Regions from separate parts of the Rhizobium sp. CCGE531 genome, predicted to be linked through region 1. Evidence: riboswitches for the same ligand, from Rfam matches in the RefSeq annotation. Region 1 holds a riboswitch; the other holds the start of a gene.

Region 1 (15,601 bases):
CGGCACGCTCGCGATCGAGCAGCTTCGAGAGATCCGCAACGATCCGGCCCGGCAGTCCCGGTCCTTCGTAGACCATGCAGGAATAGAGCTGCACCAGATCGGCGCCTGCCTTGATCTTATCCAACGCCGTTTCCGCCGACGAGACGCCGCCAACGCCGATGAGCGGCAGCGCAGCGCCGACGCGGCGGCGCATCTTCGCGAGCACCGTGGTCGATTTTTCGAAGACCGGCTTGCCGGAAAGACCACCGGCCTCCCTGGCCTGCCGCTGATCCTTCAAGCCATCGCGCGACAGCGTGGTATTGGAGATGATCAAACCGTCGAGCGCATGAGACAAGGTTTCGGCGGCGATATCATCCATGCCCTCCTCGGTCAGATCGGGGGCGATCTTCAGGAAGACGGGGATGAGCTTACCGGCCTTCGCCGCTTCCTCGTCGCGGGCGGCGAGCACGGCCGACAAAAGGGCCGACAGGCTTTCACGCGCCTGCAGATCACGAAGGCCCGGCGTATTCGGCGAGGAGATATTGGCGGTGAAATAGCGCGCCACCGAATAGAAGCGGCGGATACCGGCGACGTAATCGGCGATGCGGTCGACGCTATCCTTGTTGGCGCCGATATTGACGCCGATGATGCCATTGCCGCGGATGGCTTTGAGCCGCTGGAAAGCCGCCTCATGGCCCTCATTGTTGAAGCCGAGACGGTTGATGACGCCTTCGTCCTCGACCAGGCGGAAGATGCGCGGGCGCGGATTGCCCGACTGCGCCTTCGGCGTCACCGTGCCGATCTCCGTGAAACCGAAGCCGAGCTTCAGCAATGCCTCCGGCACTTCGGCATTCTTGTCATAGCCGGCCGCCATGCCGATGGGATTGGCAAAATCGAGCCCGGCTACGGTCTGGCGCAGGCGAGGATCGGTGCTGATGCGGCAGGCCGGTACGAGGCCGGATTTCAGCGCAGCTATCGACATGCCGTGCGCGGTTTCCGGATCGAACAGGAACAGGCCGCGCCGGCCGAGATCGCGAAAGGCGCCGATCATTCCGCCATCTCCGGAAAGACGTGGGCGCCGTCGTCGCCGAGCGGCAGCGGCTTTTCCCAGAGCACGGCCGAAAGCGGCAGCGGCGCATAGAGATGCGGGAAGAGATCGCCGCCGCGCGAGGGTTCGAACACCAGCTTGTCGCCGAGCGCCTCGCCGTCGATCGCTACCAGCAGCAGGCCGGTCTGCCCTGCGAAATGGCGTGCGGCCGTCTCCCTTGCCTGCTTCGCGGTGGAGAAATGAATGAAGCCGTCGGTCAGATCGATCGCCGCGCCATGAAAAACGCCGGTTTGTCTGGCTTGCTGCCAGAGCGCATCCGGCACGATCTTGTAAACCATTGGCATGGCGGTCATCATCCCTATGTAAAGCTGTGCTGATAGGGCTTTGCACGAAAACATCAGCCCATGTCCACGGTTTCCGTGATGGATTTGAGGTTTAACGCAGAAAATCCGGAGGATGACATGACGAAGGAACTGAAAATCGGCCTTGCAGCCATGCTTGTGCCCGCTGCTTTTCTTCTCTCCACACCGGCTCTTTCAGCCGAACCGGATGCGACACGCTTCCAGCTGGAGCGCAGCGGCGATCATTTCATCCGCCTCGACAAGCAGACGGGCGCCATGTCCATTTGCCAGGACCAGGGCGGCAACCTTGTCTGCCGCATGGCCGCCGACGAGCGCGCCGCCTATGATGACGAGCTCGACCGCCTCGCCGATCGCGTGACGAAACTGGAAAAGACCGTCGCCTCGAACAAGGGCTCAAACCTACCCAGTGATGCCGAGGTCGACCGCACGCTCGGCATCATGCAGAAATTCATGCGCGGCTTCATGGGCATGGCGAAGGAATTCCAGAATGAGCAGCCGGACACCAAGCCGCTGCCGCAGAAGACGTGATGCCGGCGAAAAGCCGCATGATGAAAGCACGGGGATAAAGGACCTTATTCCTATGCCGGTCTTTACTCGCCAAAATGCCTCGGTTAACCTTTTTTTGAAGAATTAAGCGCCGGGCGAGCCGGCGCGCGGATGCTGAGCGGCGATGCTGTCACACGAGCAGATATGGGGTGCGATCGACCGGCTTGCCGAGCGGCATGCCTTGACCCCTTCCGGCCTCGCGCGCCGCGCCGGGCTTGACGCCACTTCCTTCAACAAGTCGAAGCGATTGAGCCAGGACGGGCGCCTGCGCTGGCCGTCGACGGAATCGATCGCCAAGATCCTGGGTGCGACGGGAGCCAGCCTGGAGCAGTTCCTGAGCTTCATCCGACCGGCCGAGCCGCCGGGCATCTTGGCAATGAACGGGATTCCGCCGGCTGGAAATGCCATTCCCCTAATCGGCTTTGCCCAGGCGGGCGCCGGCGGCTTCTTCGACGATGGTGGCTTCCCCGCCGGCCAGGGCTGGGACATGGTGGAGTTTCCCGTCGCGGCCGGGCAAAGGGCTGGTGCCTATGCGCTCGAGGTTCAGGGCGAAAGCATGTTGCCGCTCTATCGCGACGGGGATATTCTGATCGTCGAGCCAGGCGCTCAGATCAGGAAAAATGACCGTGTCGTTGTGAAGACCCGCGAGGGTGAAGTGATGGCCAAGGTCCTGCTGCGGCAGAGCGCGAAGTCGATAGAACTCTTGTCGCTGAACCCCGAACACCCCAATCGCAGCTTCGATCTTGCGGATGTGGAATGGATCGCCCGGATCATATGGGCCAGCCAATAGGAAAGTTTTCTCGTTATGCGTCGTAATCTTTGGCTTGCAGGCGCGGTAGGCGCAGTCGTCGGTTCCTGGTTGACCCTCGTCGCGGTCCAAATCGGGGAGCATGGCTTTGCCCTACCCGGCCGAGGCGGCGGCGCCACGACGGCTGAAAGCAAGCCCGTCGCAACCGCGCCGACGGACGCAGCCAGGGCCGACGCAAAAGCCGTCGAAATGGCCAAGCAGGACGATACGGCGTCGAGCAAATCGCAACCAAAGAGCCTGTCGACGGTGCAGGTGGCCAGTTCCACGCAAGAAGCCACAAACGAAAAGACCACCCAGCCAGCCACAGCCTCCGACAGCAGCCCGGAATTACCGGCTATTGCGGCGGCGGCATCGCCTGCATCGGCCACGGATGATACCGCGAAAATGCCGGCCAGTGACGTTGCGAAGGATGTGGATATCGCCGCCGCCCAGAAACCAGTGCCCGCGAACGCCACCCCGGACAAGGCCGCCGCCGATCCCATCCCGGACAACCGAATCCCGGCCGACCAGATCGATAGGGAAATGTCGGCAGCCGCACATCGGACCCTTCCCCCACAGCTGCAGCAGCAAGCCCAGCCCAAGCCCGAGTCGCAACAGACTTCACTCGATCCGGCATCCAAGCCGCAGGGGCAGACGACGACGATCGAGCTTGTCCGCCCCTTTGCCGACCAGGTGGGCATACTGACCCTTGGCGGCAGGAGCGTGCAACTGAGCGGGATCATTCCGACCGATGTCGGCCGGATGTGCACCGGTCCGAGCGGCGACAGCTGGCCATGCGGCCAGGCCGCGCGCACGGCATTCCGCATGTATCTGCGCGGCCGCTCCATCGATTGCGATGTGCCGGACCCCGCCTGGAAGGGCATGGTCAAGGGCGAGTGCCGCTATGTCCGCGTCGATCTCAGCGCCTGGCTCGTCCGCTTCGGCTGGGCCGATCCGGAACCCGGCTCTCCGCTTGCGTCCCTTGTCGATGAGGCCAGGCAGAAGAAGCGCGGCATATATGGAGACGATCCACGCAAGAACGGGAAATCGACGCTTGCACCGCCGCCGGCCAAGGAAGATCCGCTCAATCCGATCTGACGCCTTGCTTCCGCCATTACAGCGCCGCGCGTCATATAGGACGCGCGAAGGTCGCTGTAGCACTTTAAATCTGCTGCATAATTTTATCCCTAAATCGATTCCGATTTAAGGAATTATGCAGTAACTTTTGCCATGAGACGCCCGACTTTTCAGTCTGCCAAATTCAAAGGACTTCGCCTGTCATGAACAAGCCGCTTTCTGCTCACGAGGCCCTGATCTACGTCATGGTACTGGCCTCGGCCGTCGACCGCACGATGAACGACCGGGAGCTCAGCCGCATTGGCGAGCTCATTCACGCCCTGCCGGTCTTCAAGGGGTTCGACGACGAAAAGCTGATTTCCGTCTCCCGCGATTGCGCCAAGCTTCTTTCAAGCGATGAAGGATTGGACATCGTGCTGGAAACCGTGCGCGACACGCTGCCGGCGCGGCTTTACGACACGGCCTATGCGCTTGCCGTCGAAGTCGCTTCGGCCGATCTGTCGGTCAAGGCCGAGGAGCTGCGCCTGCTCAGCCTGCTTCGCGATCGCTTCGGCCTGGACAAGCTCACCTGCGCCGCCATCGAGCGCAGCGCCATTGCCCGCTATCGCAAGGCCTAGACATTTTCTTGTTTTACGCATTCCGGACGGAAAACCGCCGCGCACTTTTCCTGGAATTGCTCTGATCAGTAAAGCCCATAGGGGAAGTAACGCAGATAGATTTCCTGCAGCCTGCCGTCGCGCGAAAGCGTGGCAAGGGCATGGTTGATCGCGGCCGTCAGATCGGCATCACGCTGGCGCAGCATGATGGTCATGCCTTCGCCGAGGAACTGCTGCGACAGATAAGGACCATCGAACAGGGCGCAGCATTTTTCCGCGGCCGGTGACGAGACCCAGAAGGAAAGCTGCAAGCCGTCGGCAAAGGCGTTATCGACCTTGCCGTCCTTGACCGCTGCCAGCAGCGCATCCTTGTCGTCGAACGGCACCGGCTTGATCGCGGGGAAGAAGGCGGCCAGCATGGCCTCATGCACCGTCCCCCTGACGACGCCGACCGAATGGCCCGAAAGCGACGCGGCCGTGGTGCCGCTGATCGACGCCTTCAGATTGCGCACAAAGCGGGCCGGCAGCATCAGGAAGGGGCGCGAGAAGGCGAAGCTTTTGCGCAGCTCCGGCGTCACTGCCACGCCTGATATCACGGCATCGCCCTGCGAAGTCGCCAGTGCACCCTGCAGCTCACCAAAGGGCAAGGCCTGGATCTGGCACTTGTCCGCTATGTCGAGCTCGTCGCAGATCTTGCGGGCAAGCTCGACATGGAAGCCCGTGAGCTTGCCGTTCTGATCGAGAAAGTTGAAGGGCGGAAAATCGATCGAGGTCAGGAATCGCAGCCTGACCAGCGAGGACAGATCGGGTTTCGGCAGGCGTTCGCGCGCATCGAACAGGATCGGCAGGTTCGGCGGCTTCGCCTCCTGGGCGGCGAGCGGCAGGGCGCAGGACATGGCGACCAGCGCCGCATGCGCCATAGACCAGGCCATGGAAATCGGCGACGAAAGGCAAACACGCATGGTCTTGATCCGGCCTCCCGTCGTGGATGCACATTCCTGATTCACCGATACGGTGTAGCAGAGTCATGCCGCAGGGGGAATATCGAGGGGAATATCGCGCTCGACAACGGCAGCCGCAGCGCCCGCGACTACTTTTTCGCGCCGGCGAATTGTTCGACCTTTCCCGATCTGCTGTCGTCGGCTTCTCCCCGCCGCTTCAGCAGTCTTGCCGGAGCTCCGACATAGATGCCGTAGGGCTCGGTCTTTCCCTTGACGACGGCATTGGCGCCGATGACGCATCCCTTGGCGACATGGGCGCCGCCGAGGATCTTGGCTCCCGCACCGATCCAGACATCGTCTTCGATGACGATCGGTTTCTTCGTCACGCCCTGAAGGCGGATCGGCTGCGAAACATCATCGAAATTGTGATCGAAAGAGACGATCATCGCATGTGCGGCGATGCGCACGTCGTTGCCGATGGAGATGCCGCCACGGCCTAGCAAAATGCTGTAATCATTGAAGGAAACGTGATTGCCGATTTCGATGCTGCCCTCTTGCGCATCGATGACGACACCTTTGCGGAAATGCACCCGCTCGCCAATACGAACATCGCCGCGCTTCCAGATGATCCTGGTGCCGAGCGGAACTTTCGTACTGCGGGCGATCTTGAGGACGCCGCTCCGAAAGATCGCCCTCAACCTCAAAAACCATGCAATGCCGCGCATTTAGACGCTCCTACGAGGGGCGCCCTTCTGTCATATCCGTCTGACACCCACCTGAAGGGCTAGGACATGGCGATGCAGAGGCGGGACCGCAAGTGCCGGCCCCCTCTGCAGAGTTCATGCACGCGCGGCAAGGCCGGTGATCAAGGCAATCAGCCCGAAGCCAGCCGCGGCCGCGCAGACGGCAATCCAGCCGCCGAAATCCCACGCCGTGCCGGCAAGCGCCGAACCCAGCGCGCCGCCGAGGAAGAAGATGCCGACGAAGAGGCCATTGATGCGCCCTCGTGCCTCCGGCTTCAAAAGATTGACGGCGCGGCGTCCCAGCGTCTGGTCGCCGGTCACGCCGACATCGAGCATCACGGCGCCAGCACCCAGAAGGATCAGCAGGGCCACGGAGTCGCCGGACCTCATCTCGCCGACCCAGGCGGCCAGGGCCATGGCGGCAAGCACGATCAGATGCGCGACAAGCGTCGCCGTCCGCGTCCAGCCGCGGTCGCCCATGCGGCCAAAGGCGGAGGTGGCGGCGGCACCGCCGGCGCCGACCAGGGCAAACAGCGCGACGCCGGACTGGCTAAGGGAGAATGGCGGCTGCGCCAGGCGCAGGGCAACGGAAGTCCAGAAGAGGCTGAAGCTCGCCATCATCAGGGCGGCGGTGAAGGCGCGCAGCCGCAGCACGGGTTCCTCCCGCAGCAACTGGAAGAGCGAGCCAATCAGGGCTCCATAGCTGGCGCTGACCAAAGGCCGCCGTTCGGGCAGGCGCAGGGCCAGCACGGCCGCCAGAAGCGCAAGGGTTGCGGCGCTCATGGCATAGAAGCTCCTCCAGCCCCAGAAATCGGCAAAGAGGCTCGCCAACGGGCGCGACACAAGGATACCGACCATCACGCCGCTCATGACATTGCCGATCACCTGCCCACGATGCTCGGGCGGCGCCATGCCTGCCGCGACCGGCACGAGGATCTGGATCGCCGAACAGGCTGCACCCAGCAGAAAGAGGAAGATCAGGAGGCTCCAACCCGTCGGCGCAAGGGCGGCGGCAACGGCCATGACCAAGCCTGACAAAAGCATGCGCAGCACCAGCTGGCGGTTTTCCATCAGATCGGCCAACGGCACCAGGAAAAACAGGCCGGCGGCATAGCCGAGCAGCGACGCCATGGCCACCAGACCGGCGCCGCTTTCCGAAAAGCCGAGGGATGGGCCGATGATGCCGACCAGCGTCTGCGGCGCGAAGAGATTGAGGATAATGACACCGGTGGCGACGGCAAACAGTAAAGTCGAGGGAGCGGCGACCGCCTCTGGCGCATCGTCTTCGGCTTCACTCGCAATGCGTTCGGGGACCTGGGACATGGCCTCTCCAATGATTTCTGATAATATCGATAGCCATGTTTATCGCCTTGCTGCATAATGCGGCAATTGAAATGAAATAATAATGATTATGCGAGTTCATCATAAACATTCATGATCTTGAAGCTTTCGTCGCCGTGGTGGAAACGGGCTCGATCGTTGCTGCCTCGGCACGCATCAACCTGACGCAGCCAGGCATTACCCGGCGCATCCAGAACCTGGAAGACAGTCTCGGCATTGCGCTGCTCGACCGGCAATCCAAACCGCTCAAGCCGACTGCGGCGGGACGCGAGGCCTATGAGCATGGACGCCGCGTCCTGCGTTCGCTCGACGACCTCAAGGCCGGCGTTTCGCCCGGTGGCGCGATCAGCGGCGAATTCCGCCTCGGCATCATGCCCTATCTCTCGGAGGCGGCACTCTCGGCCCCTCTCGACCAGCTCCGCAACGAGTTTCCGCAACTGACGCTGCGCATCGTCTCGGGCTGGTCGCCGCAGCTCATCGAGCAGGTGGCGCATAGCCAGCTGGATGCCGCCACCGTCTGCCTGGCGGAGGGCGTCGAGCCGCCTGATAATGTCGTCGGCGATGTGCTTGGGGTCCACAGCGTCATCCTCGTTGCCGCGCCGTCGCTTGGCGTTCCCAAGACGCCGCGGCTTGAAGACCTCTCCCGCTTTCCCTGGATCATGAACCAGAGCGGCTGCGGCTTCCGCGCCTTCATTCACCATCGCTTCGAAGCGGAGCGCCTGCCCTTCGAGGTCGCTGTCGAGGCGATGAGCGCCGATCTGCGCATATCGCTGGTCGCACGCGGCGTCGGCATCGGTGTCCTCACGCCTGCCGCATTGGCGCACAGCCGCTGGCGCAATGCGATCGAGATCGTCGAAGTGCCGGATTTCAGCCCGAAAGTCGTCAACTGGCTGGTACATCGCCCACCGGCGGGGCGGCTTGCCCGCCCGATTGCGACCTTCGGCGAAGCGCTGGCGGGAACGCTGAAAGAAAGAGGCCGTTTTTGACGTGAAAATTTTGGAGCGGGTGAAGGGAATCGAACCCTCGTATTCAGCTTGGGAAGCTGCTGCTCTACCATTGAGCTACACCCGCCTGTACCCTTGAGATGTCCAACACTTGACGGCCTCTGTCAAGGCCGGTCAGTGACGGATCAGAGCCGGAAGTGCTTCGAGAGCTTCAGGCCCTGTGCCTGATAGTTCGAGCCGAGGCCGGAGCCGTAGAGGCTGCTTGGCTGTTCCAGCATGTGTTCATAGATCAAACGCCCGACGATCTGGCCGTCCTCGAGGATGAAGGGCACTTCGTGGCTGCGCACCTCCAGCACGGCGCGGCTGCCGCGGCCGCCGGCCGGCGCATGGCCGAAGCCGGGGTCGAAGAAGCCGGCATAGTGGACGCGGAATTCGCCGACTAGGGGATCGAACGGCGTCATCTCGGCGGCATAATGCGGCGGCACATGCACCGCCTCGCGCGAGACCAGGATGTAGAATTCATCCGGATCGAGGATCAGCTCGGTGCGGCCGCGGCTGTAGAGCGGCTCCCAGAAGTCGAAAATATCGTGCTGAGCCTTCTTGTCGACATCGACGACGGCGGTGTGGTGCTTGCCGCGATAGCCGATCAGCCCTTCCTTGTCGCCGGCAAGATCGATCGACAGCGCAATGCCGCCGCCGGTGATGTTCGGCTTCTTGCTGGCGACCAGCGTCTCGGTTTCGTGCAGCGCCAGAAGCTCCGGCTCGGTGAGCAAGGCCTTGCCGACACGGAAGCGGATCTGCGACAGGCGCGAACCGCGGCGAACGACGATCGGGAAGGTGCGCGGGCTGATTTCGAGGTAAAGCGGGCCGGAATAGCCGGCCGGGATCTTGTCGAACTCCTGTGCGCGGTCGGTGATGACGCGGGTGAAGATGTCGAGACGGCCCGTCGAGCTCTTCGGATTGGCGGAGGCCGACATGTCCTCGGGCAGGTCCAGGCGCTCCATCAGCGGCACGATATAGACGCAGCCGGTTTCCAGCACCGCGCCTTCGGAAAGGTCGATAACATGCAGCTTCAGCCGGTCGAGCTTGTCGGCAACGAGATGCGAGGGACCGGGCATGAAGCTGGCGCGGACGCGGAAAGCATGGGCGCTAAGCCTGAGGTCAAGGCTTGCCGGCTGGATCTGATCGACGTCCAGTTCCCTCTCGCTCGTCAGCCGCCCGGTTTCAAAGAGCGCGGCGATGGCGCGATCGGCCAGAATTCCAGTATTGCGAGCCATCATGCCTCTTTCCCAGCCGCATAAGCCGGCAAGTCGAGAATAGATCTGCCAGGCCGAGCGCCGTTCGAAATGTTACTGCGGCTTTTGCGCATCCAGACGGATGCGCGGCCAGTAATTTGCCGCAGACAAAACCAAACTCGGGGAATTGACGCAAGCGGTCAACGGCAGTATTGCAACTTATCCCGTGGTGATTTGGCCGGTCGGCTTGCAGCCACGTTAAACAAGTGGCTAAAAAGACCGGGTTGAAACCGGTCTGCTTTCGCGGCCGGTTTTTTTGTTTTGAAAGTGGTGATGGCATGAGCAAGACTTGGCGCCCCGCAACCCAGCTCGTTCACGGCGGAACACTCCGCTCGCAATTCGGCGAGACCTCCGAAGCAATCTATCTGACCCAGGGCTTCGTCTACGACACCTCGGAAGCCGCGGAAGCCCGCTTCAAGGGTGAGACGGACGGCTTCATCTACGCCCGCTACGGCAGCCCCACCAACGACATGTTCGAGAAGCGCATGTGCGCGCTGGAAGGCGCTGAAGATGCCCGCGCCACGGCTTCGGGCATGGCCGCCGTCACCGCCGCCATTCTCTGCCAGCTGAAGGCCGGCGACCATATCGTTGCCGCCCGCGCCCTCTTCGGCTCCTGCCGTTGGGTGGTCGAAACACTGGCGCCGAAATACGGCATCGAATGCACGCTGGTCGACGGCCGCTTCGTCGAGAACTGGGAAAAGGCTGTTCGACCGAACACCAAGCTCTTCTTCCTCGAAAGCCCGACCAATCCGACGCTGGAAGTGGTCGATATCGCTGCCGTCGCCACGCTCGCCAACCAGATCGGCGCCAAGGTCGTGGTCGACAACGTCTTCGCGACCCCGCTCTTCCAGAAACCGCTGGAACTCGGCGCCCATATCGTCGTCTATTCCGCCACCAAGCATATCGACGGCCAGGGCCGCTCGCTCGGCGGCGTCATCCTCTCCGACAAGCAGTGGATCGACGAGAACCTGCAGGACTATTTCCGCCATACCGGCCCGGCCATGTCTCCCTTCACCGCCTGGACGCTGCTGAAGGGCATCGAGACGCTGCCGCTGCGTGTTGCCCAGCAGACGGCAAATGCTGCAAAGATTGCCGATTTCCTCGCTGAGCAAACCAGCAAGGTCGCCCGCGTGATCTATCCCGGCCGCAAGGACCATCCGCAGGCCGATATCATCGCCAAGCAGATGAGCGGCGGCTCGACGCTGGTGGCTTTCGAGCTCAAGGGCGGCAAGGAAGCGGCCTTCAAGCTGCAGAACGCATTGGACATCGTGAAGATCTCCAACAATCTCGGCGACAGCAAGAGCCTGATCACCCATCCGGCCACCACGACGCACAAGAACCTTACCGACGAGGCCCGCGCCGAGCTCGGCATTTCGCCGGGCACCGTGCGCTTCTCCGCCGGTATCGAGGACAGCCAGGATCTGGTCGAGGATTTCGCTCGTGCCCTCGAGCAGGTTTCCGCCTGATATCAATCGAGCCGCCCAGATTTTCTCTGGGCGGCTCGACCTGCCCTCATCGGGCAATGACAGCTCGTCAGCTGGCGGCCTTGAACTCAACCAGACCGTCGTTCAGGAAGAACATCTTGTCGAACAGCTTGAGATCCAGCGGATTAGGCAAGCGGACGTCCGAAAGATCGGGCAAGGGTTTCTGCGCCGGATCATAAGCGCGATCGATCTGTGAGACAAAGACGACGATCACGCCTCTGGCGCGCGCAAACGCCTTCAGCGCCTGAACCTGGATCATCAGTTCCGGCTTTTCCCGCTTCTGATCGAGCAGTTGCAGAAAATCGACCACAGCCAGCGTGCCGCGCGGCGCCCCGGCCAGCCTCTCGACGATATAGTCGGCGCTGATGGCATCCGAATTGTCGAAATCGAATAGATCAGCGAATTCCGCATGATCGGCACCGATGACAGGAAAACGGTCCAGAACGACCTTTTCCGTGTCTTCCAGCGTGAAGAAGACACCGCGATTGCCAGCTTTCATGGCTTCGACGGCGAGCCTTAGACTCATCAGGGTCTTGCCGTGACCGCGCCGAACACCGATCAGCACCAGATCACCCGGGCTTGAACGCGAATACAACTCGCCGACGGGTACGGCTGTGTTGGTTTTGCTTGCAAGCAAGCTCCAGCCTCCAAAACCTTCACCGGCCGCGATGCGATCCAATGCAGCATGCAGGGGGATATTCTGTTGGCGCGACAAAAGCCGTGCCTTACGCTTCAAATGATAAACAGGGACTGAAAGCCTCATATAAACCTCCTATTGCGAGCAGTGACCGCAACCCCTCCTTATGCCAGGCGCTCAAACAGTCGGTTCGGTTATCGACGGCCCCGCATGAAATATACTTTCCCGAATGGAGGGGGGAGGCACGGGCGATGCCAGAATCAGATGATAGCCGAAATCCTTTCCGAGGAAAATTACGGTCATGCCCTTGCAAGGGAACATAAGACGAATTCAGGAATTATATGAGCTGGAGATTTTGGTCAGCGGGCTGCAGATACGATGGGAAACCTGCAAGTGCACCTTTGATAGCGGCAAGCGTTTCCGCTCGCCAAAGACGGGAAGAGCGGCTTTGTGGTAGACAAGACCAAATGATAGGCCATTTTAGATACTTCTTTCTACGCCTCGTTAACCTTCGTTATTAGCTGTAATAGCTAAGTGCCGGGATGCTCTACCCGTTCACGCAAGTTTTCATCACGCCGTTCCTTGACGGAACGAGCTGGTTATAGGATACCGCTAGACGTCCTGCACTTTGCGGGTGTGGTGGAAAGCGGATAATATGCCGCGAGCATTGGAAATGCTGAAGCGGCAATGAGGCTTGAAGAAGCACTCGACACTTCAGGGCAGTGGCAAGGTATCAGGCATGTATCGCGCCCTAACACGCGACATCGAGGTGGTCGTAGAACCTTTTTATCTGGAGGAGCAATCCGATCCGGACGACGACCGCTATGTCTGGGGATACCGCATCGTCATCTCCAATCATTCCAAAACGGCCGTCAAGCTGGTAACGCGCTACTGGCACATCACCGACATGAACGGCATCGTGGATGAGGTGACAGGCCCCGGCGTGGTCGGCGAGCAGCCGCACCTGAAACCCGGGGATACCTATGAATATTCTTCCGGCTGTCCGCTGGACACGCCGTCAGGCATGATGTTCGGCCATTACCAGATGGAGACGGACGACGGGGAGCTGTTCCATGTCAAGATCCCCGCCTTTTCGCTGGATACGCCGAACCTGCTGCGCACGCTGAATTAGAGCATTTCCGCTTTTCTTCGAATCGCGAAAACGCCCTATCTTCTTGTTTTGCTAAGCATTCCGGACGGAAAACCGCTGCGCGCTTTTCCTGGAAATACTCCAGAGCGACATCAGGCCGCTTCTATCTCGGACGCTTCGAAGCGATAGGTCGTCGAGCAGAATTCGCAGGTCACTGCGATTTCGCCATTGTCCTGGCTCGCCTCGATCTCCTCGTCCGTGAAGCCCTTCAACACACCCTTCAACTTGTCGCGAGAGCACGAACAGCGATCGAAAACCGCCTTCGGCTCATAGACGCGCACGCCGCGCTCGTGGAACAGGCGATAGAGAAGGCGCTCGGTACCAACAAGCGGATCCGTCAGCTCGTCGGCATCGATGGTTTCCACCAGGCTGCGCGCTTCCGCCCAGGCATCGTCCTCGGCATGATCGCGCATGCCGGTATCGCCGTCGCCGCCATGCAGGTCCGGCTGGCGCATGCGCTCAGGCGCTTCCGGCAGGAACTGCGCAATCAGGCCACCGGCCCGCCAGCGATGACGCGGCTTGCCATCCCCGTCGCGATCGAAGAGCTCGGCGGCACCCAGGCGCACGCGCGTCGGGATCTGCTCCGACTGGCGGAAGTAGGTGCCGGCAATCTCCTCGAGCGAAGCGCCGTCGAGCGCGACGATGCCCTGATAGGGCTGGCTGAAACGGCCCTGATCGATGGTGAAGGCAAGCACGCCCTTGCCGAGCAGCTGCTCCGGTTCGGTCCGGCCCTCGGCGACGGCCTTTGCCAGCGCCTCTTCATTGAAACGCGCATAGGCCCGAACATTTTCCGGCGTCGAGAAATCGGCGACCAGAAGATCGACGGGGCCGTCACCCTTGGTCTGCACGGTGAACTTGCCTTCGAATTTCAGCGACGTGCCGAGCAGAACCGTGAGAACGATAGACTCAGCCAAAAGGCGCGCTACCGGCGTCGGATAATCGTGCCGGGCCAGGATCGTGTCCAGAAGCGGACCAAGCTGCACGGCGCGGCCGCGCACATCGAGCCCCTCCACCTGGAAGGGGACGACGTGATCGTCACCGGCAAAATCGAATTGACCCAGCGAGGCGGCATTTTCAGCCATTGCTTTACTCCTACTGCGCCCGCGCCCTCAAGGCGCGGCTTCATATCCTCAGATCGCGCCCAGGCACCAAGCAAGAATCGACTTTTGCGCATGAAGGCGGTTTTCCGCCTCATCGAAAACAACGGATTGCGGACCATCGATCACTTCGTCCGTCACTTCCTCCCCGCGATGGGCGGGCAGGCAATGCATGAACAATGCGTCTTGGCCGGCCTGTGCCATCAAAGCCTTGTTGACCTGATAGGGCTGGAAGACGTTGTGACCGCGAGCCCGGTGTTCCTGATTCATGGAAACCCAGGTATCGGTTACCACGCAATCGGCGCCGGCGACCGCCCGGTCGGCATCATGCGAGAGCATGATTTCGGCGCCCTCGTTGCGGGCCCAGTTCAGATAGTGATCCTTCGGCTCGGAACCAAGGGGTACCGCCATGTTCATGCGATAGCCGAAACGAGCGGCGCCTTCGATCAGCGAATGCAGGACATTGTTGCCGTCGCCGGTCCAGGCGAGCGTCTTGCCCTTGATCGGGCCGCGATGCTCCTCGAAGGTCATGATATCGGCCATGATCTGGCAGGGATGCGTATCGTCGGTCAGCGCATTGATGACCGGAACGGTCGCATGTTGGGCGAGTTCCAGCAGGCGCGAATGATCGGTCGTGCGGATCATGATCGCGTCGACATAGCGCGACAGCACCTTCGCCGTGTCGCCGATCGTCTCGGCGCGGCCAAGCTGCATTTCGGTGCCGGAAAGGAACAGCGTCTCGCCGCCGAGCTGGCGCATGCCGACATCGAAGGAAACGCGGGTTCGGGTGGACGGCTTCTCGAAGATCATCGCCAGCATCTTGCCGGCCAGTGGCTTGTCGGCCGTGCCGGCCTTCTGCGCCTGCTTTCGCACGATCGCATCGTCGATGATATTGCGCAGCTCGGCAGCCGGAACGGCGGAGAGATCGAGAAAGTGTTTCGGAGAAGCCATGTCCTCACCTGTACTCCAGAAAAAACAATAACGCCCGCGTGGGGCACGCATAACCCCTTAAATCGCCATCGATTTAAGGGAAGGCTTATGCGATTTCTAGGTATTACCGCGTCCTTTGCGCGTCGCTTCGACGCGCGGCGCGGTAACCGCCCCGACTGCGGGCGTTGAGTTCAAGCCGATTTCTTGATGCGGGCAGAGCGCGCGCGTTCGGCGGCACGATCGAGACGTGCCAGACCTTCGCGCGCTTCGTCAGCGGTTACGACCAGCGGCGGCAGGAGGCGGATGACGTTATCGCCCGCCGGCACGCCCAGCAGGTGCTCGGCACGGATCGCCTGCAGCAGATCCGCCTGCGGTATTGCCGCCTTGATGCCGAGCATCAGGCCTTCGCCGCGAACATCCTCGATGATGTCGGGAAAACGGTCCTTCAGCGAGGCGAGGCCCTGGCGGAACACCAGAGCGATATCGCGCACATGCTGCAGGAAGCCATCAGCGAGCACGATGTCCAGCACAGCATTGCCGACTGCCATGGCAAGCGGATTGCCGCCATAGGTCGAGCCGTGCGTGCCTGCCTTCATGCCCGAGGCGGCCTCCGCCGTCGCAAGGCAGGCGCCCAGCGGGAAACC
Region 2 (15,601 bases), 860 kb from region 1:
GCCGGTCAGCGCCTGCGCCAGGCGCTTATAAAGTGGTCCGTTCCCGGTTCCCTCGCCGAGGCCGCGATTGTTCAATTCGGCGATCAAACTGGTTCTATCCATGGTGTTTATTTAGAACCTATTTAGAACCAATTCACAAGGTGAATCTGTTCGCGTCGCAAAAAAATCGGCCGGGCGCTTTGGACGCCCGGCCGATTCTCAAGAGAGCAGGACGTGGCCCAGAGCGAATTCAGATTTTAGGTCTGTTCGGCCTAAAATCTGAATTCGCTCTGGAATCAAGGAAGTAGAGCATGATGTCGTCCGAAAACCGTTTACACTTTTCGGCATCATGCTCGGCCTCAGTTCTTGGTGAAGATATAGTCCGTTTCCTGCCGCAATACCTCGCCCGGGCGGAGCACGGCATTGGGGAAGCCTTCATGGTTGATGGCATCGGGCCAGATCTGCGTTTCCAGACAGAAGCCGGCGAACGGGCCGATCTTGCGGCCGTCATGGCCGGGAACCGGCACGTCGAGCTTGAAGCCGGCATAGAATTGCACGCCGGGCTCGGTGGTGCGCACCTCGAGCGACACGCCGGAATTGACGCTGCGGGCAAGCACGACGGAGCGTTTGGCGGTGCGCTCGCTCGACAGGCAGAAATTGTGATCGTAAAGCGCCTGCTCGCTTCCTTCAAAACGCTTCATCGGCGCCATCTCGCGGAAATCGAAGACCGTGCCTTCCACTGAGCGGATTTCGCCTGTCGGTATCTGCTTCTCATCCGTCGGCGTATAATGGTCGGCGGCGATCATGATGTCGTGGCCGAGCGCATCGTCGCGGCCGTCGAGGTTGAAATAGGCATGCTGGCAGACATTGGCGAGCGTCGGCTGGTCGGTGGTCGATTCGTAGGTCACCGAGAGTTCGCCATTGCCATGCACCCGATAGGTCGCGTGGATGGTGCAATTGCCGGGATAGCCGGCGCGGCCATCGGGATCGACGATCTTCAGGACAACGCGGTCGGTATCATACTCCACGATCGTCCAGTTGCGCTTGGCGATATTGTCCTTGCCGCCGTGCAGATGCGTGACACCCTTCTCGTTGAGCTCGAGCTGGTAGTCCTTGCCGTCAAGCGTGAAGCGGCCGGCGCCGATGCGATTGGCACAGCGGCCGGGCGTGGCGCCGAAATAGGAGGAGTGGGCGGGATAGTCGACGAAATTGTCGAAGCCGAGCAGAAGCGCCGGCTCGTGGCCGTCAAGGCGAAGATCCTGGATGACCGCGCCCCAGGACATGATATGCGCCGTCAGGCCACCGCCTGATATCTTGACGCGATAGACGGTCTCCCCATCGGCCGTCGTCCCAAAAATTTCCCGCTGCAAAGTGCTTTCCGTCATATCAGCTCATCCACTCCCTATCGAAATGCGAGGCCAGACCCTGCCCCCATTCGCGCCGTTCCGCAACCGATTCAATGGCGAAATTTAGAGGCATGGGGCTGCCGATCAAGCCTCGGCTCAGCCTCATGGTTCCCAGACTGCGCCGGGAGTATGCAATGGGTAAGACAGAGCGGCTGGTTTTCGTAACGGCCCCTCACCCTAGCCCTCTCCCCGCTCGCGGGGAGAGGGGATGACCGTGGCAGACGGTTGCACTTTGGTTCGTAAAGAGACCGCTGTAGAGCCCCTCTCCCCGCGAGCAGGGAGAGGGTTGGGGTGAGGGGCCAGGCACGAAGGTTCAGCAAGACAGTGCACGCCCGATTATTACGAATTCCAGATCACAACACTCAGCGCGACAATTCCCGCGTCGCCTTTTCCAGGCCGCCAAGCGTCAGCGGATACATGCGGTCGGTCATCAGGCGGCGGACGATGGAGATGGAGGCCGTGTGGCCCCAATAGCTCTCCGGCACGGGGTTGATCCAGATGCATTTGCGGAAATGGCCGGTCATGCGGGCAAGCCAGGCTTCGCCGGCCTCCTTGTTCCAATGCTCCACCGAGCCGCCCGGGTGGGTGATTTCGTAGGGGCTCATCGACGCATCGCCGACGAAGACGATGCGGTAGTCGGGGCCGAAGGTGCGGATCAGGTCCGTCGTCGCCGTGATGTCCACCCGCCGGCGGCGATTGTCCTTCCACACGCCCTCGTAGAGGCAGTTGTGAAAGTAGAAATACTCCATGTGCCGGAACTCTGATCGAGCGGCGGAGAAGAGTTCCTCGACAACACGGATATGGTCGTCCATCGAGCCGCCGACATCGAAGAACATCAATAGCTTGACGGCGTTGCGGCGTTCCGGCCGGGTCTGGACGTCGAGATAGCCATGTTCGGCGGTGGAGCGGATGGTACCGGAAAGGTCCAGCTCTTCGGCCGCACCCTCGCGCACCCAGCGGCGCAGGCGCTTCAGCGCCACCTTGATGTTGCGGGTGCCGAGCTCGACGCCGTCGTCGAGATTCTTGAAGTCGCGGCGATCCCAGACCTTGACCGCGCGGCGATGACGCGAGGTTTCCTGGCCGATGCGCACGCCCTCGGGATTGTAGCCATGGGCGCCGAAGGGCGAGGTTCCGGCCGTGCCGATCCATTTCGAGCCGCCCTGGTGGCGGCCCTTCTGCTCGGCCAGCCGTTCGCGCAACGTCTCCATCAGCTTGTCGAAGCCGCCGAGCGCCTCGATCTGCCGTCTTTCCTCTTCTGTCAGATGCCGCTCGGCGAGCTTGCGCAGCCATTCGTCGGGAATGGCGGTCGGCTCAACCGCTTCTCCATCGGCATTGCCGCCGATCGCTTCCACGCCGCGAAAATAGTCGGCGAAGATCTGGTCGAAGCGATCGATGAAGCGCTCGTCCTTGATCAGCGTCGTGCGCGCCAGATAGTAGAAGGCTTCGACGTCATAATCGGCAATCCCTTCTTCCATCCCTTCGAGCAGCGACAGGAATTCCCGGAGCGTGACCGGAACCTTCGCTTCCTTCAGTTTCAGGAAGAAGGGAATGAACAAGCCTCAAGTCCTTTCTTGGCCGATCTCCTCCAGATCATACGGCGTGGTCTGGTAGATCTCGTTGATCCAGTTGCCGAAGAACAGGTGCGCGTGGCTGCGCCACCGGTTCTGCGGGGCAGTCTCCGGGTCGTTGTGCGGGAAGTAGTTGTGCGGCATCTTGATCGGCACGCCCGCATTCACATCCCGGAAATACTCGTCCGCCAGCGAGGTGGAATCATACTCCACGTGATTGAACATGTAGAGCCGGTTGCAGGCCTGTTCGTGCACGAGGCAGACGCCCATCTCGCTCGAATCCATCAGGATCTGCAGGCCGGGCACTTTTTCGATATCGGCGCGCTTCACTTCCGTCCAGCGTGAGACGGGAATGGCGAAATCGTCGGAAAAGCCGTTGAGATAGACGGAAGAGGGCTTCAGGTTCTGGTGGCGATAGACGCCGAATGCCTTCTCCGTCAGCGTGTATTTCGGCACTTTGTGGAAATGATAGGCGGCCGCCATCGCGCCCCAGCAGACGTTCAGCGTCGAATGGACGTTGGTGGCCGTCCAGTCGAAGATCTGCTGCATCTCGTCCCAGTAGGTGACATCTTCGTATTCGAGCAGCTCGATCGGCGCGCCCGTTATGATGAAGCCGTCGAACTTGCGGTGCTTCACCTCTTCCCACGTCTCGTAGAAGGCAAGGAGATGCTCCTCGGAGGTGTTCTTGGCCTTGTGCGCGCCGATGCGCACCAGCGAAAACTCCACCTGCAGCGGCGATGCGCCGACTAGGCGCGCCATCTGGACCTCGGTCTTGATCTTGTTCGGCATGAGGTTGAGAAGCCCGATCTGAAGGGGGCGGATATCCTGACGGAACGCCACCGTTTCGGTCATCACCCGCACGCCCTCGGTTTGGAGGGTTTCAAATGCGGGCAGTGTATCGGGAATCCTGATGGGCATTGTTTCACTCGCCAAATACAAAAAAACCGGCCGCGATCATGAATCGCTACCGGTCCGCACGCGGCCCTTTAGCGACTTATTTAACGTGGCTGCAAGCCGGCCGGCCAAATCACCACAAGGAGAAATGCATAAACCTGCTATTCCTGCGGGTCAATGGGCAAGCGAGGCGGTGGGCTGGTTCCGTTTTTGACGTGGGCAAATAGGCTCCGGGGCTGCCTCGCCCTTCGAGGCCTTGACGCTTGCGCTGACGCTTCAGCGCCAAGGCACCTCAGGGTGAGGCAGAGAGGGTTCGTACTAGGGTGCAGGAGATCAGACCTCACCCTTGTACGTTGGCGATAGTGTAAGATGGGTGGCGTGACGGAGGTGCGTGTCATCCTTGGGTCTTGAACCCGTACCTCAGCAAGCGCCTCTGTCGCATCCTTTCTGCTCGAACGGTTGGCTGGGCTTCGAGCCCGCGTTGCAAGGAGGAGCACCCATGAATGCCTCACAGGATGTTATGGTCGGGATAGACGTCTCCAAGGCTTATCTTGACGTCGCGCTCGACGGCGCCACATCGGTGGCGCGATGGAACAATGATGCGGCAGGTTGCGATGGGCTTGCAGCCGCGGTCGCGGGAGCTAGTCTGGTCGTCGTCGAAGCAACCGGCGGCTACGAGATGCGCATGGTGCGCACATTGATGGCGGCCGGTATTGCGGTTGCCGTCGTCAATCCCCGCCAGGTCCGCGATTTTGCCAGAGCCAGTGGCCGATTGGCCAAGACCGATCAGGTCGATGCCCGGGTCATCCTGCACTTCGCCAAGGCGATGCGGCCGGCACAGATCCCCCATATCGACGACGGCCGCATCGCCTTGGCCGCGCTGGTGGCCCGCCGTCGGCAACTCATCGACATGGCCGTTGCCGAGAAGAACCGCCTCGAACATGCATCTGCGGATATCGCCGCCCTCATTCACGAGCTGCTTGCCTCCTTCAAGGCGCAGCTTACCCGCATCGACACGGCCATCACCCTGGCCATCGAGACCGAACCCGATATGGTCGAACGGCGCGATCTTTTGCTTTCCGTGCCCGGCATCGGCGAGATCACCGCCGCCATTCTCATCGCCGAACTCCCTGAACTCGGCAGCATCGATGACAAGAAACTTGCCGCCCTGATCGGCGTTGCACCAATGGCCCACGACAGCGGCGCCATGCGCGGCCAGCGCCATATCGCAGGTGGACGGTCCGCCGTGCGCTGCGCCCTCTACATGGCGACCTTGTCAGCCCTCCGCTGTTCGCCAACCATCAAGGCCTTCTACGCAAGGCTGCGCGATGCCGGCAAACCGCCAAAGGTCGCCATCGTCGCCGCTATGCGAAAACTCGCAACCATCCTCAACACAATCGTCCGAAGACGGACACCCTGGATCAACCAACACGGTTGCTGAGGTGCGAAGGCCGAAGGCCGGAGCCTCGAAGGGCGAGGGCGGGTGGCGCAGCTCTCTTATTCTTGCAAGTGACGTCTTCTTGCAAGTGACGTCCGCAGTTCTGCGGGCGAAAGGCTCGGCAAGCCGCATTACTTCCCTTGCCCGCGCGCCAGGAAGGCCAGCCGCTCGAAGAGATGGACGTCCTGCTCGTTCTTCAGAAGCGCCCCATGCAGCTTCGGCAGTGCGTTCTTCGCATCGGCGCGCAGCGTTTCGGCATCGATGTCGTCGGCGACCAGCAGGCGGATCCAATCGAGGGCTTCGGAGGTCGAAGGTTTCTTCCTAAGGCCCGGCACGTCGCGGATTTCGAAGAATTGCGTGAGTGCCGCATGCACCAGCGCCTGCTTGATGCCGGGATAGTGCACCTCGACGATGCGGGCGAGCGTTTCCATGTCGGGGAAGCGGATATAGTGGAAGAAGCAGCGGCGCAGAAAGGCGTCCGGCAGTTCCTTCTCGTTGTTTGACGTGATGATGACGATCGGGCGGACGGCGGCCCGGATGGTCTCGCCGGTCTCGTAGACATGGAATTCCATGCGGTCGAGTTCCTGCAGCAGGTCGTTGGGGAACTCGATATCGGCCTTGTCGATCTCGTCGATCAGCAGCCCGCATTTTTTCGGCGAGGTGAAGGCCTGCCAGAGCTTGCCCCGGCGGATATAGTTGCCGACATCGTGAACTCTGATGTCGCCGAGCTGGCTGTCGCGCAGGCGTGAAACCGCATCATATTCGTAGAGGCCCTGCTGCGCTTTCGTCGTCGATTTTACATTCCATTCGAGGAGATCGAGCCCGAGGGCCGCAGCCACCTGACGGGCGAGCTCGGTCTTGCCCGTGCCCGGTTCGCCCTTTACGAGAAGCGGGCGTTCCAGCCGGATTGCGGCATTGACGGCGACCATCAGATCCTTGTCGGCGATATAGTCCGCGGTTCCCTGAAATTGCATCGGAAGGCTTTCTCAATCTTTCATGTGCAAGCTAATTGCTGGCCGAATTCGGTTCAAGGCGTGAAACCGTGTATATAGCAACGTGATCGCACTGATCTATTGCAAGGATGGACATGGGGGCGGGTCATGGTTAATTGACGGGATGTGCGTCGCAGGGAAGTGCTGATGGCAGTTGAAGCGCAAGCCAAGCCGAATATCCAGGGAAACGAGCAGGTCGGGTACGATTTGAGCCTTTTCTTCCGGCTGAGAATGATGTTCTCGGCTTTCTGGAATTCGCCCGTCCGCATCAAGATCATTTCCCTGACCGTAGCGCTTTTCCTGATCATCATGGTCACGGCCTATGTCCAGGTGCTGCTCAACAGCTGGAACGCGCCCTTTTACGATTCGCTGGCAAGGCGCGATATCACCGCCTTCTTCCATCAGCTCGGCGTCTTCGGCATCATCGCCGGCTCGCTTCTGGTCCTCAACGTCGTCCAGGCCTGGCTCAACCAGATGACCGCGCTCTACATGCGCGAAGGCCTGGCGCGGGACCTGGTCAATCAGTGGCTCCAGGCCAAGCGCGCGCTTCGTCTCGCCTCCTCCGGGCTGATCGGCGTCAATCCCGACCAGCGCCTGCATGAAGATGCCCGCAATCTCGCCGAAAGCACGACCGGGCTTGCCATCGGCCTGGTGCAGGCAACGATCCTGCTCTTGAGCTTTATCGGCGTGCTCTGGGAGCTGTCCAGCGGCATGGTATTCAAGGTCAACGGCGCGAGCTTCGCGATCCCCGGCTACATGGTCTGGGCGGCGATCCTTTATGCCGGGTCGGCGTCGTTCCTCAGCCAGTTCGTCGGCCGCCGGCTGGTGCGGCTGAATGCGGACCGCTATTCGAAGGAAGCCGAGCTGCGCTTTGCGCTCATGCATGCCAACGAGCATATGGCGGCGATCACCATTGCCGGTGGCGAGGAGAACGAACGGCGGCGGATCAATCTCGATATTTCCGCTGTCCTTGGCGTCATCCGCCAGCTTGCCATCGCCAATACCAATCTGACCTGGGTCTCGGCAGGCTATGGCTGGCTTGTGCTGATCATCCCGATCCTCGTTGCCGCACCCGCCTATTTCTCCGGTGGTCTGACCTTCGGCCAGCTCATGGTGGCCGTCGGTGCCTTCAATCAGGTCAATTCGGCATTGCGCTGGTATGTCGCCAATTTCGGCCCGATCGCCGAATGGCGCGCCACGCTGATGCGCGTCACCGATTTCCGCAAGGCCCTGACGGAAATGGACGACAAGACCCCGATGCCGCACATGCTGGTCTTCGACAAGGCAGCACCGGGTACGATGGTGTGGACCGACCTCGAGATTTCGACGAAGACCAATGACGAGGACACCGAAAACGGCTTCCAGGTCGCCGAGGGTATGGTCACGATCAATGCCGGCGAACACCTCATGATCAATGGCGATCACGGGGTGAACCGGCGGTTGCTGTTCGAGGTGCTGGCGCATCAATGGTACAGCGGCTCCGGCACGGTCAGTTTGCCGCCGATGGACGATATGCTGTTCATGCCGCACACGCCCTACGTTCCGAGCGGCACTTTGAGAGAGGCGATCTGCTTCCCCGAGGATCGCGACGCCTATGACGATGCCGCCGTCGATGCCGTCATGGAGAAGGTGGGCCTCGGCCGCCTCAAGAGTCGCCTCGATACGCAGGCCCGCTGGGATCGATTGCTGGATACCGAAGAGCAGAAGGCCATCGGCTTTGCGCATCTGCTGTTGGCAAAGCCGAAATGGGTCATCCTGGACGATGCCTTGGAAGGGCTGGAGGCCGAAGTTCAGGTGAAGGCCTGTGCCTTGCTGGCCGAATTGGCTGGTGCGACCTTGATCTATATCGGCCGCTCCGAGGCCTTCATGCAGGCCATGTCGCCACGCCTCCTGCATCTGCAGACCTTGGTTTCGCATGAGCACAGCATTGAGATCGATACGCCGCCGGAAGCCGTCAGTACGGCGCAGAAGGGTCAGAAAAGGGCCAATACGCCATAACGCGATCTCGTGATGCCTCGACGAGATCGATTTGGCTTCCGTTCTCCCGAAACGCAAAACGCCCCGTCATCCCGACGAGGCGTTTTCTCATGCAATGAAGCGGCTGGCCGCTCAGAGCGGTTCAGCTTTTCACGGAAACTCCGAACCGCTCCATCTCTTTGTTTCCTAGCAATTCCGGGCGGAAAACCGCTGCGCAGTTTTCCTGGAATTGCTCAATCCTTGGCCCGCTCGACGTAGGAATTGTCTTCCGTGGCGATGACGACGCGGGTGCCGGCGTTGATGTGCGGCGGCACCATGGTGCGCACGCCGTTCGCCAGCATGGCGGGCTTGTAGGAAGACGATGCCGTCTGGCCCTTCACGACCGGTTCCGTTTCGGTGATTTCCAGCGTGACATGACGCGGCAGTTCGAGTGCCAGCGGAATGCCTTCGTGGATCGACAGAACGCAGGTCATGCCTTCCTGGAGGTAAGCCTTCTGGTCGCCCATGGTGTCGACGTCGACGACGACCTGGTCGTAGTTGGCCGGGTTCATGAAGTGGAAGCCTTCGCCGTCTTCATAGAGGTACTGGAAGTTCACGTCTTCGACGAAGGCGCGCTCGACCTGCTCGGTGGTGCGCCAGCGTTCGGAGACCTTCACGCCGTCGACGATGCGGCGCATGTCGACCTGGGTGACCGGCGTGCCCTTGCCCGGATGAAAGTTCGCGGCGGTGAGAACGACGTAGAGCTTGCCGTCGACGTCGAGAACGTTGCCCTTGCGGACGGAAGAGGCGATGACCTTGACCATAAGACTTCCTTGTAACGCTGCGTTTTGCGTCGTAGAGGGACTGTCGAAATGCTCTCCGAGACGCAGCTTTTGTTTGCTTGGGGGCGCAACTACCCTAAATTAATGGAAATTGCCACCCCTAAGGCGGCTGGTGTCCTGAAGAAAGCTAGGAATGAAGCCGAAGACGAGCAAAGCGTCCCCCTGGTGGACCCGCAATGTCCATGCGGACCGGCGGCCGTTCCTCATCGGCCGCAATGCCATTCAGGTGGCGCTGCGGGCTTTCTTCGCGCGCAACGACTTCATCGAGGTGGATACGGCGACGCTGCAGGTGTCGCCCGGCAACGAGGCGCATCTGCATGCCTTCGAGACCGAGGCGCTAACGACCGACGGCAGGGCCTCGCCTCTTTATCTGCACACTTCGCCGGAATTCGCCTGCAAGAAGCTTTTGGCGGCGGGCGAGGAGCGCATCGCCTGTTTCGCCCATGTCTACCGCAATCGCGAGCGCGGGCCGCTGCACCATCCGGAATTCACCATGCTCGAATGGTACCGGGCAGGCGAGAGCTACGAGGCACTGATGGCCGATTGCGCCGCGCTTCTGGCGCTGGCGGCCGAGACGGTCGGTGCAAAGAAGCTAAGCTATCGCGGTGCCGAGACGGACCCGTTCCTGACGCCCGAGCGTATCAGCGTCGCTGACGCCTTCGAGCGCTATGCCGGCATCGATCTCTTTGCCTCCATCGGCCTCGACGGGTCGACGGATCGCGAGCGTCTGGCGGCGGATATGCGCCAGGCGGGCATTCGCGTTGCCGACGACGATCTGTGGCAGGATCTCTTCAGCCGGGTGCTGGTCGAGAAGATCGAACCCAATCTTGGCTTCGGCCGCGCCACGGTCCTCGACGAATATCCCGTTTCCGAGGCGGCCCTTGCCCGGCCTTCGGCTGGGGATCACCGCGTTGCCGAACGCTTCGAGCTCTATGCCTGCGGCGTCGAGCTTGCCAATGCCTTCGGCGAGCTCACCAATGCCAAGGAGCAGCGACGCCGGTTCGAGATCGAGATGGCGGAAAAGCAGCGCGTCTATGGCGAGACCTATCCGCTGGACGAGGATTTTCTGCAGGCGCTTGCCGTCATGCCCGATGCGAGCGGCATTGCGCTCGGCTTCGACCGGCTTGTCATGCTGGCGACCGGAGCCTCGCGTATCGAGCAGGTGCTGTGGGCGCCGGTTGCGGAGTTCGACCAATGAATTCCATGCGCCCGATCCGGAACATCGGCGAGCTTGAGCGTGCCGGACTGATCGATGCGGATCAGGCGATCGGGCTCGAAGCGGTGGCGGAGCGCTATGCCGTCGCCCTGACGCCATCGGTCATTCGCCTGATCGATCCGGCCGATCCAGCCGACCCCATCGCCCGGCAGTTCGTGCCCGATCCGGCCGAATTGCTCGTCACATCCGAAGAGAGGGCCGATCCGATCGGCGATCACGCGCATAGCCCGGTCGAGGGCGTCGTGCATCGCTATCCGGACCGCGTGCTCCTGAAAGCCGTGCATGTCTGCCCGGTCTATTGCCGCTTCTGCTTCCGGCGCGAAATGGTCGGCCCGCAGGGGCTCGGGACGCTGGATGGGGATGCGCTCGACGGCGCTTTTGCCTATATCCGCGACCATAGTGAGATCTGGGAGGTCATCCTGACGGGTGGCGATCCGCTGGTGCTTTCCCCTCGGCGGCTGGAAGATATTCTGAGGCAGCTTGCCGACATCGATCATGTGAAGATCGTCCGCTTCCACACCCGCATTCCCGTCGTCGATCCCTTGAAGGTCGATGCGGCGCTGATCGCGGCGCTGAAGGCGAGCGGCAAGACCACCTACGTGGCGCTGCATGCCAATCATCCGCGTGAGATGACGGATGAGGCGCGCGCTGCCTGCGCCCGGCTCGTCGATGCCGGGATCGCGCTCGTCAGCCAGTCGGTGCTCCTCAAGGGCGTCAACGACGATCCGGAAGTGCTGGCGGCGCTGATGAAGGCTTTCGTCGAAACGCGTGTGAAGCCTTATTACCTGCACCATCCCGACCTTGCGCCCGGCACCAGCCATTTCCGCCTGACCATCGCCGAGGGCCAGGCGATCGTCGCGGCACTGCGCGGCCGTATTTCCGGCCTTTGCCAACCGACCTATATTCTCGATATCCCCGGCGGCTATGGCAAGGCGGATATCGGGCAAACGTCGGTGCGGGAGCTGCGCGAAGGCTGCTATTCGATTTCGGACTATCGCGGCGGCGAGCACATCTATCCGCCGGAAGGCTAACGGTCTTTGTCCCGCAGGCTTATACTTTCACTGACGCTCTGATTGTTATGACGTTTTTTGAATAAAACGTGGCGGCGAATTTTGGTGCGTTAACCTTCTTTCGCATCTCAACATTCCAAAAATCGCCATTGCTTAATATTAGTGATTTTCGATATTTATGCTTGGGCCGCGAGTTAGATGGCTTACGCATCGTAAATTCCAATCAGGTAAGTGTCGAATATAGCAATTTTCCATGAAGTATAAGTTGGTTGTATTTACCACGTCGCTTAGCGGAATGTTCTATTTTACCTGTTACTTCTTGGCCAACGATAAGACGGCATGACTTCGGTTGTGCTTGCCATTGCCAGAAGGGACTAGACTATGAACAAGACGATTCGCGATTTGCTGGCCAAGTTCGGTACGCTTCCCGTTGCCGTCGACCAGATCGAAGACGACGCCGACCTTTATGCTGCGGGATTGTCCTCCTTCGCCTCCGTGCAGCTGATGCTTGGCATCGAGGAAGCCTTCGACATCGAATTTCCCGACAACCTGCTGAACCGCAAGTCCTTCGCCAGCATTGCCGCAATCGAAAGAACCGTCGGCATGATCCTGGACAGCAGAAAGGTCGCATGATGAGTGCGGCGGTCGCTTTGCTTGAGGTTGGGACGGGTGAGGGGGCGGCGGTGCGTGCCGCGCGCGTCGCGGCGATCGCCAGCCAACACGCCGATGCCGTCGATGCCGAGGGCCGGTTCCCGCGCGAGGCTGTCGACGCAATGCGCGCCGAGAGACTGCTCTCCATCCAGATTCCCGTCGATCTCGGCGGCGAGGGCGCGTCGATCACCGAAATCGCCGAACTCGGCTCGATTATCGGGCAGGCTTGTGCCGCCAGCGCCATGGTCTTCGCCATGCATCAGATCAAGCTTTCGAGCCTGGTCGAACACGGCGTCGACAGCGAATGGCACCGCGAGTTCATGCGCCGCATCGCCAAGGAACAATTGCTGCTGGCTTCGGCGACGACCGAGGGCGGTATCGGCGGCAACCTGCGCAACAGCATCTGCGCCATCAAGGTCGAAGGCGACACCTGCTACCTCGAAAAGGATGCGACCGTCATCTCCTATGGCGCCCATGCCGACGCCATTCTGATCACCTCGCGCAGCCATGCCGAGGCGGCGTCTTCCGATCAGGTGCTCAGCTGCTTCCTGAAAGACCAGTACGAGATCAAGCGCACGGTCGAGTGGGATACGCTCGGCATGCGTGGCACCTGCTCCGACGGCTTCCTCTTCAAGGGCGAAGCGCCTGCCGTGCAGATCCTGCCGAAGCCGTTTGCCGAGATCGCCGCGCAATCGATGCTGGCAAGCTCACACCTCCTCTGGAGCGGCGTCTGGTACGGTATCGCCGCCGACGCGGTTTCCCGCGCACAGACCTTCGTACGTGCCGCGGCCCGCAAATCCCCCGGTGCGCCGCCGCCCGGCGCGCTGCGCCTCGCCGAAGCTTCCAGCATGCTGCAGATGGTGAAGTCCAATGTGGTCGCGGGGCTGAAGGCCTATGAAGAGGCGAAGCTCGATGCCGACCGCCTGTCGTCGATGGCCTTTGCCGTGGCGATGAACAACGTCAAGATCGCATCCTCGGAGATGATCCTGCCGATCATCAACCACGCGATGCTGATCTGCGGCATCATGGGCTACAAGAACGGTACGCCCTACAGCCTCGGCCGCCACCTGCGCGACGCGCACTCGGCGCAATTGATGATCTCGAACGACCGCATCCTCGGCAATACGTCGACCATGCTGCTCGTCCACAAACAAGATACCAGCCTGTTGGGGTAATCGCCATGGATATGCAGACCTCGTTTCTCGACCGGCTTTTCGAATCCGGTCTTCTGATCGACACCGGCGTTGACGGCCTCTATGGCCGCAGCGGCCAGTTCGAAGACGTTATTTCCGCCTTCGAGCGTCTGATCGACACGTTCGGCGGCGCCGATGGCGCCGAAGCCATCCGCTTTCCGCCCGGCATGAACCGCGCCTTCTTCGAAACGAGCGGTTACATGAAGAGCTTCCCGCAGCTTGCCGGCACCGTGCACAGCTTCTGCGGCAACGAGCTCGATCATATGAGCCTGTTGAAGTGCATGGAAGTCGGCGACGACTGGACGAAGGATCAGCAGGCGACCGATATCGTGCTGACGCCGGCGGCCTGCTATCCGCTCTACCCGACGGTTGCCAAGCGCGGCGCATTGCCCGACGACGGCGCGCTCTTCGACCTGCAGTCCTATTGCTTCCGCCACGAGCCCTCCAAGGATCCGGCCCGCCAGCAGCTTTTCCGCATGCGCGAATATGTCTGCATGGGCAGCGAAAAGCATGTGACGGATTTCCGCCAGAGCTGGATGGATCGCGGTGTCGAGATGATGAAGGCCGTCGGCCTCGACGTGACCATCGACGTCGCCAACGACCCGTTCTTCGGCCGCGCCGGCAAGATGCTCGCCAACAACCAGCGCGACCAGAACCTGAAGTTCGAGTTGCTGATTCCGATCACCTCGACCGCCAATCCCACAGCCTGCATGAGCTTCAACTATCACCAGGACGCGTTCGGCACGAAGTGGGGCCTGAACTTTGCCGATGGCAGCGTGGTGCACACCGCCTGCGTCGGCTTCGGCCTGGAGCGCATTGCGCTGGCGCTTTTCCACACCCACGGTCTCGACGTCAAGGAATGGCCCGAGAGTGTGCGCAAGGCGCTGTGGGGCTGAGCCTTCCATGGCCGTCGTCTTTCAGGGGCTGGAGCCCGCCACTTACAAGCCACATGCGTTGCATGACAGCGAACGCATGTGGCCCGAGACCAACTGCTACATCGATCTCTGGATCGAAGTGCTCGCGAGCCTGAAACTGCCGCCGGAGGCCATGCTCGGCTTCACGGTGGGCCAGGATTTCGAGGGCGACCAATTCACCTTCTTCAAGGTACCGCTTGAGGATCTGGAAGCGCTTTACGGTATCCGCTGCACAGAGCTTGCGATCTATGACAAGGTGCAGAACCATGTCGCCGAGCAGATCGGCCGCGGCCGGCTCTGCCTGGTGGAGATGGATTCCTTCTTCATGCCGGACACGCAGGGCGTCGGCTATCGCCGCGAGCACGGCAAGACGACGGTGGCGATCAACCGGCTCGACATGGAGGGCCGCACGCTCGATTATTTCCACAATGGCGGGTTCTTCCACCTGTCGGGTGAGGATTTCGACGGGCTGTTCCAGCTGCATCTGACGGATGAGGACCTGCCCTTCCTGCCCTATACGGAATTTGCGAAATTCCCCGAGAAGTCACCAAGCGAAGCCGCCATCCGCGAGACGGCGCGGCAGCTCCTGTCCTTCCATTTCCGCCGTCGCCCGCGGGCCAATCCGATCCGTGCCTTCGCCGAGGTTTTCCCCGTGCAGGTGGAAGCGGTTGCCGAACGACCTTTCGGCTTCTTCCATAAATACGCCTTCAATACGCTGCGTCAGCTCGGCGCCAATTTCGAGCTGGCGGGCAGCCATTTCGATTGGCTCTCGGCTGAAATGTCCGATGCGGCCGGCGAGGCGAGGAGGATTTCCGAAACGGCGAAGTCGGTGCAGTTCCAGCTTGCCCGCGCCATCACGCGCAAGAAATTCGAGCCATTGCGCACAGCGCTTGATCCGGCCGCCGATGCATGGGATTCCATGATGGGAGAGCTCGCACGGAAGCTTTGACCGGCTTCCGTTCGATCGCGATACGGCTGGGTTATTTCTGGAAATAGTGGGGCGGGGGAAATCCCCGGAAGATGTCATGGGCGGGCGCTTGGCGGATCTCGGCGGCGGTATGCGGCTGAGCGAAGGTTGGAATCTGGTATTGACGGATGCGGGCACCTGCATCTCGCCATCCGATGTGCCGCTGACATCAGGGTTCCTGCCAGCACCCGTACCGGGCACGGTGGCGGAGGCGCTGGAAAAGGCCGGGCGTTTCGAACGGACGAAGCCCCAGCCTCTTCATGATCGCGATGCCTGGTACATTTGCCGTCTGGTGGACGCCGAGGCCGGCGATGCCGTCCTGCGGCTGGAGGGGCTGGCGACGCTTTGCGAAGTCTTCCTCAATGGCCAGCAGATCCTCGTTTCCGAAAGCATGTTCGAGGCCCATGACATCGACGTCACCTTGCTTGGCGGCGACGAGCTGGCGCTCTGCTTCCGCGCGCTGGAGCCGAAGCTTTCCGAGCCGGGACCTCGCGCCCGCTGGCGACCGCAGATGATTACGCCGCAGGGGCTGCGGATGGTGCGCACGACGCTGCTTGGTCATATGCCCGGCTGGT

The links. Region 1 has a riboswitch for S-adenosylmethionine ahead of CCGE531_RS03355 (O-succinylhomoserine sulfhydrylase). Riboswitches for the same ligand answer to the same signal wherever they lie in the genome.
Region 2: another riboswitch for S-adenosylmethionine. It lies ahead of metA (homoserine O-succinyltransferase); the one in region 1 lies ahead of CCGE531_RS03355 (O-succinylhomoserine sulfhydrylase).

What each region holds. Positions count from the first base shown of each region.
Region 1 is NZ_CP032684.1:667,108-682,708, reverse strand. It holds gene CCGE531_RS03415 (quinone-dependent dihydroorotate dehydrogenase) at 1-1,030, opposite strand, end outside; gene CCGE531_RS03410 (DUF952 domain-containing protein) at 1,027-1,383, opposite strand; gene CCGE531_RS34725 (hypothetical protein) at 1,522-1,917, shown strand; gene CCGE531_RS03400 (helix-turn-helix transcriptional regulator) at 2,060-2,725, shown strand; gene CCGE531_RS03395 (thermonuclease family protein) at 2,741-3,820, shown strand; gene CCGE531_RS03390 (tellurite resistance TerB family protein) at 4,003-4,416, shown strand; gene CCGE531_RS03385 (transporter substrate-binding domain-containing protein) at 4,482-5,327, opposite strand; gene CCGE531_RS03380 (acyltransferase) at 5,486-6,061, opposite strand; gene CCGE531_RS03375 (MFS transporter) at 6,176-7,402, opposite strand; gene CCGE531_RS03370 (LysR family transcriptional regulator) at 7,504-8,406, shown strand; tRNA gene CCGE531_RS03365 (tRNA-Gly) at 8,418-8,491, opposite strand; gene CCGE531_RS03360 (2'-deoxycytidine 5'-triphosphate deaminase) at 8,550-9,644, opposite strand; SAM riboswitch at 9,816-9,894, shown strand; gene CCGE531_RS03355 (O-succinylhomoserine sulfhydrylase) at 9,938-11,125, shown strand; gene CCGE531_RS03350 (DNA helicase) at 11,193-11,906, opposite strand; gene apaG (Co2+/Mg2+ efflux protein ApaG) at 12,520-12,912, shown strand; gene CCGE531_RS03340 (Hsp33 family molecular chaperone) at 13,023-14,012, opposite strand; gene argF (ornithine carbamoyltransferase) at 14,061-14,978, opposite strand; gene CCGE531_RS03330 (aspartate aminotransferase family protein) at 15,149-15,601, opposite strand, start outside.
Region 2 is NZ_CP032684.1:3,844,991-3,860,591, reverse strand. It holds gene CCGE531_RS18780 (GntR family transcriptional regulator) at 1-102, opposite strand, end outside; gene CCGE531_RS18775 (aldose epimerase family protein) at 339-1,364, opposite strand; gene CCGE531_RS18770 (VWA domain-containing protein) at 1,748-2,941, opposite strand; gene metA (homoserine O-succinyltransferase) at 2,945-3,871, opposite strand; SAM riboswitch at 3,920-3,997, opposite strand; gene CCGE531_RS18760 (IS110 family transposase) at 4,347-5,288, shown strand; gene CCGE531_RS18755 (MoxR family ATPase) at 5,417-6,259, opposite strand; gene CCGE531_RS18750 (ABC transporter ATP-binding protein/permease) at 6,425-8,275, shown strand; gene efp (elongation factor P) at 8,488-9,057, opposite strand; gene epmA (EF-P lysine aminoacylase EpmA) at 9,209-10,273, shown strand; gene CCGE531_RS18735 (lysine-2,3-aminomutase-like protein) at 10,270-11,322, shown strand; gene CCGE531_RS18730 (acyl carrier protein) at 11,683-11,934, shown strand; gene CCGE531_RS18725 (acyl-CoA dehydrogenase family protein) at 11,934-13,127, shown strand; gene CCGE531_RS18720 (amino acid--[acyl-carrier-protein] ligase) at 13,133-14,041, shown strand; gene CCGE531_RS18715 (DUF1839 family protein) at 14,049-15,008, shown strand; gene CCGE531_RS18710 (glycoside hydrolase family 2 protein) at 15,085-15,601, shown strand, end outside.